3 regions of the Pseudarthrobacter sp. Y6 genome follow, and region 1 is predicted to be linked to each of the others. Evidence: riboswitches for the same ligand, from Rfam matches in the RefSeq annotation. Region 1 holds a riboswitch; each other region holds the start of a gene.

What was found. Region 1 has a riboswitch for S-adenosylmethionine ahead of ACQCSW_RS19810 (DUF1737 domain-containing protein). Riboswitches for the same ligand answer to the same signal wherever they lie in the genome.
Region 2: it holds a riboswitch for S-adenosylmethionine, as region 1 does, so the genes downstream of both, metX (homoserine O-acetyltransferase MetX) here and ACQCSW_RS19810 (DUF1737 domain-containing protein) in region 1, are expected to answer to the same signal.
Region 3: it holds a riboswitch for S-adenosylmethionine, as region 1 does, so the genes downstream of both, ACQCSW_RS08100 (aminotransferase class V-fold PLP-dependent enzyme) here and ACQCSW_RS19810 (DUF1737 domain-containing protein) in region 1, are expected to answer to the same signal.

Annotation. Positions count from the first base shown of each region.
Region 1 is NZ_CP189574.1:4,094,664-4,097,929, forward strand. Features, by position in the region: gene ACQCSW_RS19800 (hypothetical protein) at 1-801, opposite strand, end outside; gene ACQCSW_RS19805 (hypothetical protein) at 922-1,425, opposite strand; SAM riboswitch class IV at 1,552-1,667, shown strand; gene ACQCSW_RS19810 (DUF1737 domain-containing protein) at 1,681-1,938, shown strand; gene ACQCSW_RS19815 (rhodanese-like domain-containing protein) at 1,935-2,348, shown strand; gene ACQCSW_RS19820 (O-succinylhomoserine sulfhydrylase) at 2,345-3,266, shown strand, end outside.
Region 2 is NZ_CP189574.1:3,058,615-3,061,880, reverse strand. Features, by position in the region: gene ACQCSW_RS14745 (VOC family protein) at 1-461, opposite strand, end outside; partial or broken gene ACQCSW_RS14740 (PLP-dependent transferase) at 637-1,439, shown strand; SAM riboswitch class IV at 1,508-1,622, shown strand; gene metX (homoserine O-acetyltransferase MetX) at 1,635-2,750, shown strand; gene ACQCSW_RS14730 (hypothetical protein) at 2,778-2,981, shown strand; gene ACQCSW_RS14725 (helix-turn-helix domain-containing protein) at 3,051-3,233, shown strand; partial or broken gene ACQCSW_RS14720 (cupin domain-containing protein) at 3,145-3,266, shown strand, end outside.
Region 3 is NZ_CP189574.1:1,698,968-1,702,233, reverse strand. Features, by position in the region: gene rsgA (ribosome small subunit-dependent GTPase A) at 1-123, shown strand, start outside; gene hisN (histidinol-phosphatase) at 178-990, shown strand; SAM riboswitch class IV at 1,147-1,260, shown strand; gene ACQCSW_RS08100 (aminotransferase class V-fold PLP-dependent enzyme) at 1,296-2,714, shown strand; gene ACQCSW_RS08095 (class I SAM-dependent methyltransferase) at 2,817-3,266, shown strand, end outside.

The DNA of each region.
Region 1 (3,266 bases):
GACCGCGGAATTGCCGCCGGTGTCGTCGTGATAGGCGGTCAGCCCCACCCATTCCGCGGCGTCGTCGCCCGGGTAGTAGGGCGCATAGGCGGCATCAGATCCGTTCCAGCTGCCGTCACCGTTGGTGTCCAGCGCAGCAAAGCCTTCAGATCCCGGGGCCGGCGCGTTGGGGTGGCGGTCGAACGGGTAGTCCCGCCCCAGGTAGGGCTGCCACACCATGACGGTGCCGGCGTCGTCGGCAGCTTTGAACTCTGCGGCCACGTTCCGGAACGCCGACTTGTAGGCGGCTGGCTGCTGTCCCCATCCCAGCCAGCTTGAGTTCATGTCCGGAGCGAACCTGATCAGGAGCGTGCCCTGGAAACGGGCCGCCAAATCCTGGACTTTACCTGCGAAGGCTTCGGCGGCGGCGGAATCCACCTGGTCCAACGCCACGGCGGGGCGCACAGTGAGCATCGCGTGGGACCCCAGGCCGCCGGCCTGGCCCAGGAATTCCCGGATGTCCTGTTCCTCGCCGGACCGGACCGGGAGGGAGATATCGTGGCCCAGCAGCGCGGGCGAAGCCCCCAACCGTTCGGCGAAGCCCTGCGCCGAGTCCTCTCCCCACTCCAGGACAGCGCCCAGAAGGGGCTTGCCTTCCCCGGGGGCAGGCGCAGCGGCGCGGGCGGTACCCGCAGGCATCACGGTGAGCACCAGGAGCAGTGCCGCCAGGAGCCCGGCCGGCAGGAGCGCGGCCGGCAGTGGGTGAAGACGCGTTGTGGCCGCCGGTCTGGTCACGCGCCGGGATGCGGTGGCTGTTGGCATGCTGGTGAAAACCCCCAAGGACGGCTGCTTCAGTAATGGTGACCGGTGCCCCAGCCAAACTCTATCGGTCCCGGCCTTTGGTTCAGATCGCCCTGTTGGTTCAGATCACCCTGATCCGGATCAACCTCCGGGAGCAAGCACCACCAGCGGCACCACGCGTTCCGCACACGAAACCCGGACCAGTTCCGGCGGCCCCTGCGCGGCCCGGTTGTTGACCCCGGTGTCGTCACACCAGTCCACGCCGGAGGGATATGCGGTGACAGCGGCTGTCCCGGCCGCCATGGCCGCCGGGACGGTGAACACAACATTGAAGGCGCCGTCGTCGGACATGGGCGCCAGTTCCTCGAGCACCGCAGTCCCGGCCGCGTCCTTGACCGTCACCTGGATCCGGGCGTCCGCGCCGTAGCGGGCGTCGCAGGTGGTGTCCGGTGCGCTGACGGTGACCTGCTCACCGGGTTTCGCCGTGGCCGGTGAGACGGAGAACTCCGGCGGCATGCACGGCGGTGGCGCGAAGATGTTCCGGCAGCTTGTCGCTCCCGCCAGCACCGGCACGGCGCACAGCGTCACGGCCAAAGCACGCGCCGCCCAGGCGCCCGTCAGTGATTTGCCCCGGCTGTTCCCCATGACCCGATTGTCCCGCCGTTCGCTGGTGTTGCGGAAGCACGGTGGGGTCACGGAAAGTTGCGTTGATTACGGAAGATGACGACGGCGGCCGTGCGGCCGGGCGGGGCGGGTGCTACGTTTTTGGGGAGTAATGAGAACCGGCGCCAAGCCCTGACTGGCCGGTCGGCAACCCTCCCTTTCGCGGCGGGGTGCCTCAGGTGAATACTCGGCATATCGACCCATTCGAGCTGCAAGCGTGAGAAAAGGAGATCCGTCGTGTCTGACGCACCTGCCCCTGAAGAAAAACTGTCCTACCGGCTCATCACGGGACCTGATGACCGGGCCTTTTGCGAACGGATTTCTGCCGCCCTGGCTGAGGGCTACGTGTTGCACGGCAGCCCCTCGGCGACGTTCAATGGCACCGGCGTGATTGTGGCGCAGGCACTGATACTCCCGGCTGCGATCGCCAGCGCGGATGCCGCCGTCGCCACCGCCGTGGAAGACCTCGACTTCGACGGCGAGGGCCACGCGTGAGCTACGCCGGAGACCTCACCCCGCAGCAGGCTTGGGCCAAACTCGAACAGGGCGCCATCCTGGTGGACGTCCGCACCGAAGGCGAATGGGCCCACATCGGCATCCCCGACACCAAGGCCACGGACAACGATCCCCTGTTCATCCCGTGGACGTTCCCCGGCGGCATCCCCAACCCGGCTTTCATCACCGACCTGACACAGCAGGCACCGGAGGACGACGATGCGGAGCTGGTATTCCTCTGCCGCTCGGGCCAGCGCTCCATCGCCGCCGCCATCGCTGCGACGCAGGCCGGCTTCACCTGCTACAACGTCCTGGAGGGTTTCGAAGGCGAGCCGGACCGCTACGGCGAGCGCACCGTCAACGGCTGGAAGAACCGCGGCCTCCCCACCAACCTGGGAATCGCCAAGTGACCTTCAACGAAGACGCCGCCGGCTGGAGCGCCGAGACGCAGGCGGTCCGCGGCGGGCTGGACCGCACCAACTTCCAGGAGACCACTGAGCCGGTCTTCCTGAACTCGGGCTTCGTCTACGAGTCCGCTGCCGCCGCCGAGCGTGCCTTCACCGGCGAGGACGAACGCTTCGTCTACTCCCGGTACGGCAACCCGTCCGTGGCCACTTTCCAGGAACGACTCCGCCTGCTCGAAGGCACCGAAGCGTGCTTTGCGACGGCGTCGGGCATGTCAGCTGTGTTCACCGCCCTGGGTGCCTTGCTGGCGGCCGGGGACCGGGTGGTTGCTGCGCGTTCTCTGTTCGGGTCCTGCTTTGTGATTCTGAACGAGATCCTGCCGCGCTGGGGCGTGGAAACCGTGTTTGTTGACGGCCCGGACCTCGAGCAGTGGCGCGCCGCCCTGTCGGAGCCCACCACCGCAGTGTTCTTCGAATCGCCGTCCAATCCGATGCAGGAAATCGTGGACATCGCCGCGGTCAGCGAGCTGGCGCACGCCGCCGGGGCCACTGTCGTCGTCGACAATGTCTTTGCCACTCCCCTGCTGCAGCGCTGCGGCCAGCTGGGCGCGGACGTGATTGTGTACTCCGGCACAAAACACATCGACGGGCAGGGACGCGTCCTGGGCGGCGCCATCCTGGGCACCAAGGAGTTCATCGACGGCCCGGTCAAGCAGCTCATGCGGCACACCGGCCCGGCCCTCTCCGCTTTCAACGCCTGGGTGCTTACCAAGGGCCTGGAGACCATGGCCCTGCGCGTGAACCACTCCTCCGCGTCCGCGCTGCGGCTGGCCGAATGGCTCGAACAGCGGCCGGCTGTCAGCTGGGTCAAGTATCCGCTCCTCAAGTCGCACCCGCAGTACGAGCTCGCCGCCAAGCAGATGA
Region 2 (3,266 bases), 1.0 Mb from region 1:
CTCTCATAGGCGTTGGACGGGTGCAGGGCGGGGTCGCCCTCCCACTTGAGCATGTACGGGACCTGCGGGTCCGCGATCAGGCCCAGGATGCCGATCTGCTTCCAGACCAGCTCGCGGCCATCCGGGAACTTGCGGTTGCCGTTGACGGCAGCACGGCCCAGGCGGTCTTCAAACGGAGCGAGGTCGTCCACTTCGACGCACCAGCCCATCCAGCCGCCGCCGGCTTCGGACCGCGCCCGGACAGCCTGCCCGAAGGGAGCCTTGTCCGAGGCTGGGTGGTTCAGGACCTCCACGACTTCCAGGTATTTGTGGCCGGCGAGGGGAATGATCATGTTCCGGGTTCCAAACCGGGGGTGCACTCCACCCTTCACGGCTTCAACGCCGAGGGCGGACGAAATACGTTCGGTGGTGGCAACGAGGCCATCTTGTTCACAGGCGTAAGAGACGTGATCCATGCGCATGCCATCATCTTGGCACTTTGTGATCCGGCTCTCAGCTAAGGGTAGCCTTACCGGATTCCTGTTGCGTCACGAGTGGACATTCCGCCGGGAACGGGACTCAAAGCGGCCGGCTGACCACGTTCGTCACAATTCTGTTCCCGTCAGGGAAGGCTTCTTACACTGAACGCAACCGAGCAGCGCCGCCAACCGGTTTGCCCTCGCGGAGCTCGCCCCGACCTACACCCGCATCGGCAACCCAACGCAGGATGCCGTGGAACAGAGGATTGCCAGTCTGGAGGGCGGACTCACGGCACTGCTGCCGAGCTCGGGACAGGCCGCTGAAATGTTTGCCATCCTGAACATTGCCGAGGCCGGTGACCACGTCGTGGCCAGCCCCAGCCTGTACGGCGGGACGTATAACCTCCTGGCGCACACCCTCAAGAAGTTCGGCATCTCCGTCACGTTTGTGGCAGACCCGGACAACCTGGACCATTGGCGCGATGCCGTCCAGCCCAATACCAAGCTCTTCTTCGCCGAAGTGGTCTCCAGCTCCCGCGAGGACGTGCTGGACATCGAGGGTGTGTCCCGAGGCACGTGGCCAACGCCGTCGACGTCGCAGAGTGGCTTGAGGCAAGGGACGACGTCGAATCCGTCGCCTACGCGGCCTCCAGCCCTTGGTACGAGCGCGGCCGCAAATACGGCCCCAAGGGCACGGGTGCGGCGGTCGGTTTCAACCTGGCCGGTGGCGCAGAGGCCGGGAAGCGCTTCGTGGATGCCCTGGAGCTGCACTCCCATGTGGCCAACATCGGGGACGTCCGTTCACTGGTGATCCACCCGGCATCAACTACGCACAGCCAGCTTTCGCCGGAGCAGCAGGCCATCACCGGGGTCCCGGGACTCGTCCGCCTGTCCGTGGGCATCGAACACATCGATGACATCCTCGCCGACCTTGAGGCCGGCTTCCGGGCGGCCAAGGGAGCGGCAGGCCAGCAGCAGTAGGGCTCCCGCAAAGTCACAACCAGTCACATGCTTAGTAATAGACCGGGGCTGTTCGTACACTCGAAGCAGGTCATGAGTGCCAGTGACAGCCCCGGCTTGCTGGCCGGCAACCCTCTTTCGCGGCGGGGTGCCCCGGGTGAGGACCTGGCCTGCCGGTCAATTGACGGTGGGCAAGCGCGTAGAAAAGGTCCTTCCATGACGATTACGATTTCCCGAACTGCGGCCCCCGGGAACGGTGTGGTCCGTTACGCCAGCATTGGTGGACTCCAGCTCGAAGCCGGCGGGTACCTCCCGGATATCACCCTCGGCTATGAAACGTGGGGAACCCTCAACGCGGACGGCTCCAACGCCGTCCTGATTGAGCACGCCCTGACCGGCAGCACGCACGTGACGCGGGGCGACAGTGACGAGCCCGGGTGGTGGGAACAACTGGCCGGACCCGGTGCGCCGGTGGACACTGACCGGTTCTTTGTGGTTTCCATCAACATTGTCGGCGGCTGCTATGGCTCCACCGGGCCGTCCTCGGTTGCCCCGGACGGCAAGCCATGGGGGTCACGTTTCCCTTTGGTAACGCTGCGGGACACAACGGCGGCCGAGGCCAGGCTGGCTGACCAGCTGGGTATCCCGAGCTGGTACGCCGTGTTGGGCGGCTCCATGGGCGGCGCGCGGGCCCTGGAGTGGGCGGTCACCTACCCGGAACGGGTCCAGCGGTGCGCCGTCATCTCGATCGGTGCCGCCAGCACGGCCGAACAGATTGCGTTCGCCCAGGCGCAGACGCTCGCCATCCGCCAGGACACCAATTTCAACGAAGGCGACTACTACGGCGGTCCGCTGCCGGAGGACGGCCTGGCCCTGGCACGGCGCATTGCGCACATCACCTACCGCTCCGCCGAGGAATTCGATGGGCGCTTCGGACGGTCGGCCCAGCACCCGGAATCGCCGTTTCAGGCGGCAGCGCTGGGGGAGCGGGGCCGCTACCAGGTGGAAAGCTACCTGGACCACCAGGGCAAAAAGCTGGTGCGGCGCTTTGATGCCAACAGCTACATCGCCATCACCGACGCCCTGATGAGCCACGACGTCTGCCGCGGTCGAGGTTCGCTGAACGAGGCCTTGGGCCGTGCCACTGCCAGGTTCTTCGTGGCCGCCGTGGACAGTGACCGGCTGTACTTCCCGTCGCAGTCCCGTGAGCTGGCTGACGCGCTCCCGGGTGACGTGGACGTGCACGTTATTGAGGCTCCGATCGGCCACGACGGCTTCCTGACCGAGATCGGCCAGCTCGGCGTCCAGCTTCGGAACACGTTCCTGGACTAGGCCCAATGCCCTTTACTTTGTGGTTTTGTGACTTTTCTTGAGTGGCCAGTTGGACATTTTGCGTTTGACGGCGCGGGGGACGGCGCGTTGTCGGCGTTGGGGCAGGAGCTCGTGCAGGAGCTCGTGGAGGATTTCCTGGCAGAAAATGGTGAAGGCTTCAGCCAGTTTGTGAGGGGGCAAAAGCCGGGCGCGCGGCGAGGGATCGCCGTGGTGCCCGGAGGGTCCGTGTGAAGGAGAAATGGAGGGGGTCTTCGTCGAATTCTGCGGGATCTGGCCGCAGCGACGGGGCTTTCGGTCGGCATGCTAAGCCAGATCGAACGCGGGAGTACGGATCCCAGCCTCGCCACCATCCGCAAGTTGGCTGCGGTCTTTGGAGCGGATCTGGCTACGCTTTTTGCCGAGTCGACGCCTCAGGCGGTTCATCACTCCAAGCCGGAAATGCGTCCTGGCCTGGCAGCCGTCGGCGGGTACATCGCCCTATGAGCCGCTGACACCCGGCCCGACCGACCTCGAGGT
Region 3 (3,266 bases), 1.8 Mb from region 1:
TGGGTGTCCGCCGGCCAGGCGGGTCCCACCGGCCCGGCCCGGCTCGCGTCGCTGCGGCGGCTGCTGGGCACGGATCCCCGCCTGGTTGGCCAGGAAACCAAGGAACTGGGCAGCATCGGTTAGCGGCGGAACGCCGACGTCCCCAACCCCGCGGCTCTGAGACGGTAGTTTGGAACCATGATCCAACCCGCTTCGAGCTACAACGATGACCTGCGCCTTGCCCATGTGCTGGCCGATTCCGTGGATGACCAGACCATGAGCCGCTTCAAGGCACTGGACCTCCACATCGAGACCAAGCCGGACCTGACACCGGTCACGGACGCGGACAAGGCCGCGGAAGAAGCCATCCGCGGACAGCTCTCCCGCTCGCGTCCCCGGGACGCCGTGCTGGGCGAGGAATTCGGCAGCTCCGGCCACGGCTCCCGCCGCTGGATCATTGATCCCATCGACGGCACCAAAAACTTTGTCCGCGGCGTCCCGGTTTGGGCCACCCTGATCGCCCTCGTGGACGAAGGCGAACCCGTGGTGGGAGTGGTCAGTGCGCCCGCACTGGGCAAACGCTGGTGGGCCGCCAAGGATTCCGGTGCGTACATGGGCAAGTCCCTCGCCGCCGCAACGCGGCTCCGGGTCTCGGACGTCTCCAAACTCTCGGACGCCTCCCTGTCCTATTCCAGCCTGGGCGGCTGGAAGGAGCGCGGCAACCTGGATGAGTTCCTGGGCCTGACCGAGGACGTGTGGCGCACGCGCGCCTACGGTGATTTCTGGTCCTACTGCATGGTGGCCGAAGGTTCCGTGGACATCGCCTGCGAGCCGGAACTGAACCTGTACGACATGGCCGCCCTGGTGCCCATCGTGGTGGAAGCCGGCGGCCGCTTCACTTCTCTGGAGGGCGAGGACGGGCCATTCGGCGGCAACGCCCTGGCCACGAATTCCATCCTGCACTCAGAGGTCCTCAAGCGGCTGAACCCGGATCTGGACGATCTCCTTTAGGCACTTATACCGAATTATCGACGGCGGGCACCTCCTCAAGGGGGTGCCCGCCGTCGTATATTCGAGTTTTTGGTCATTACTCAAATGCACGTAACAAAGTCCTTAACATTCGGCCGGGCTTCTTCCTGCCGCGGCCCATGTTCTACGCTCTTAACAGGTCACGAGTGCCAGCGCTAAACCCCGGTTTGCTGGCCGGCAACCCTCCATTCGCGGTGGGGTGCCCCGGGTGACGACCAGGCCGGTCCGGAACGGACACGGCAAGCGCGGATTCCCGGTACGGGGAGTCCTTTTAGAGTGAGGTCTCCGTGACAACTGCCACCGTCTCCCCCAAAACCGCCGCCGACGCCGCTGCGTTGTTCAACGATGCCGCCGCCCCCGCCGGGCGCCCTCTCTCCGCCGTCACCGGCGCGGAAATCCAGGCTCCGCTGATCCAGGGCGGCCATGTCCGCTACGCAAACCTGGACTACGGCGCATCCGCTCCCGCCCTCTCCGTGGTGTCCGCCTATCTCAACGAGATCCTGCCGTTCTACGCCAGCGTCCACCGCGGCGCCGGCTTTGCGTCGCAGATCAGCACCTCCGTCTACGAAAACGCCCGTAACATCGTGCGCGACTTTGTGGGCGGACGCCCGGACGACTCCGTCATCTTCACCCGGAACACCACGGACTCGCTGAACCTGCTGGCGGGTTGCCTGCCGGCGACGGACGGGCAGCCGAATGGCGATGTCCTCTACCTGGACATCGAGCACCACGCCAACCTCCTGCCCTGGCAGGGCGTACCGCACCGGAGCGTCGTGGCTGCCGACACGATTTCGGGGACCATCGAGGTCCTCCGCGCCGAACTTGAGCAGGGCAACGTCAGCCTCCTCGCGGTCACGGGCGCCTCCAACGTCACCGGCGAGATCCTCCCGGTCAAGGCCCTGGCCGCCCTCGCCCACGAGTACGGCGCACGGATCGTGGTGGACGCCGCGCAGCTCGCGCCGCACCGGCGCATCAATATCAGCACCGACGACGTCGACTACCTCGCCTTCTCCGGCCACAAGCTTTACGCGCCGTTCGGCTCCGGGGTCCTGGTGGGCCGCACAGACTGGCTCGACGCCGGCACTCCCCACCTGGCCGGCGGCGGCGCCGTCCGCGAGGCAAAGCTCGACGGCGTCAGCTGGGCCACCGGTCCGGCCCGGCACGAAGGCGGCTCCCCCAACGTCCTGGGCGCGGCCACCCTGGCCCGCGCCACCCAGGTCATCGCGTCCTTGGACCACGACCGCTGGCACGCCCATGAGGCGGCCATCAGGTCATTCCTGGTGGACGGGCTCGGGAAGATCGACGGCGTCACTGTGCACCAGATCTTCTCGGACACGGACGCTGAAACCGGCACCATCGGCGTGGTGAACTTCTCCGTTGCAGGGTACGACGCCGGACTCGTGGCCGCCTACCTGTCGGCCGAGCACGGCGTTGGCCTCCGGGACGGCCGCTTCTGCGCGCACCCGCTGCTCAAGCGCCTCGGCCTTCCCTCCGGTTCGCTGCGGGCCAGCTTCGGCGTGGGTTCCCGGCTGGAGGATGCCCAGCGGCTCCTTGCCGGCCTTGAGCAACTCCGCCGGACCGGCCTGGGCTGGGACTACGTGGTGGACGAGGGCCGTTGGGTTCCGGCCAACGACACCCGCACGTACCCGCACTGGGCGCCCAACACGCCGGGCACTGCCGGCGCGGCTCCGTGCCTTGACGACTGACTGACGCTTTCCTGACCTGGCAGCTGCGGCCCATGCGGTAAATTCAAAGGATACTCATGGGCACAGTTAAGGATACTCATGGGCACAGTTAAGGGAGGCCGCATGGCACGGGGTGGCCCCAGGCTTGAGGACGGACGCCGTCTGGAACTCGGACAGAGTTTCCAGGACGGCGGCGAACATTACCAGCGTGTACGCCCTGGCTACCCTGACGATTCAGCGGACTGGCTGATCCCGGCAGGGGCCACGGACGCCGTAGACGTGGGCGCCGGGACAGGCAAGTTCACCACCCTGCTGCTTGAACACGGCTTGGCGGTTTCTGCCGTGGACCCGTCGCCGGACATGCTTGAACAGCTGCGGGCCCACTACCCGGCGGTGGCCGCGACCCAGGGGACCGCAGAGGCCACCGGCCTCGCTGACTCCACGTTCGACGTCGTCAGCGTTGCGCAGGCCTGGCACTGGTGCGATCCGCTGCCGGCAAGCACCGAGCTGGCGCGGATCCTGCGGCCCGGCGGGACCCTGGGGCTGATCTGGAACCAGCTGGACACCTCTGTT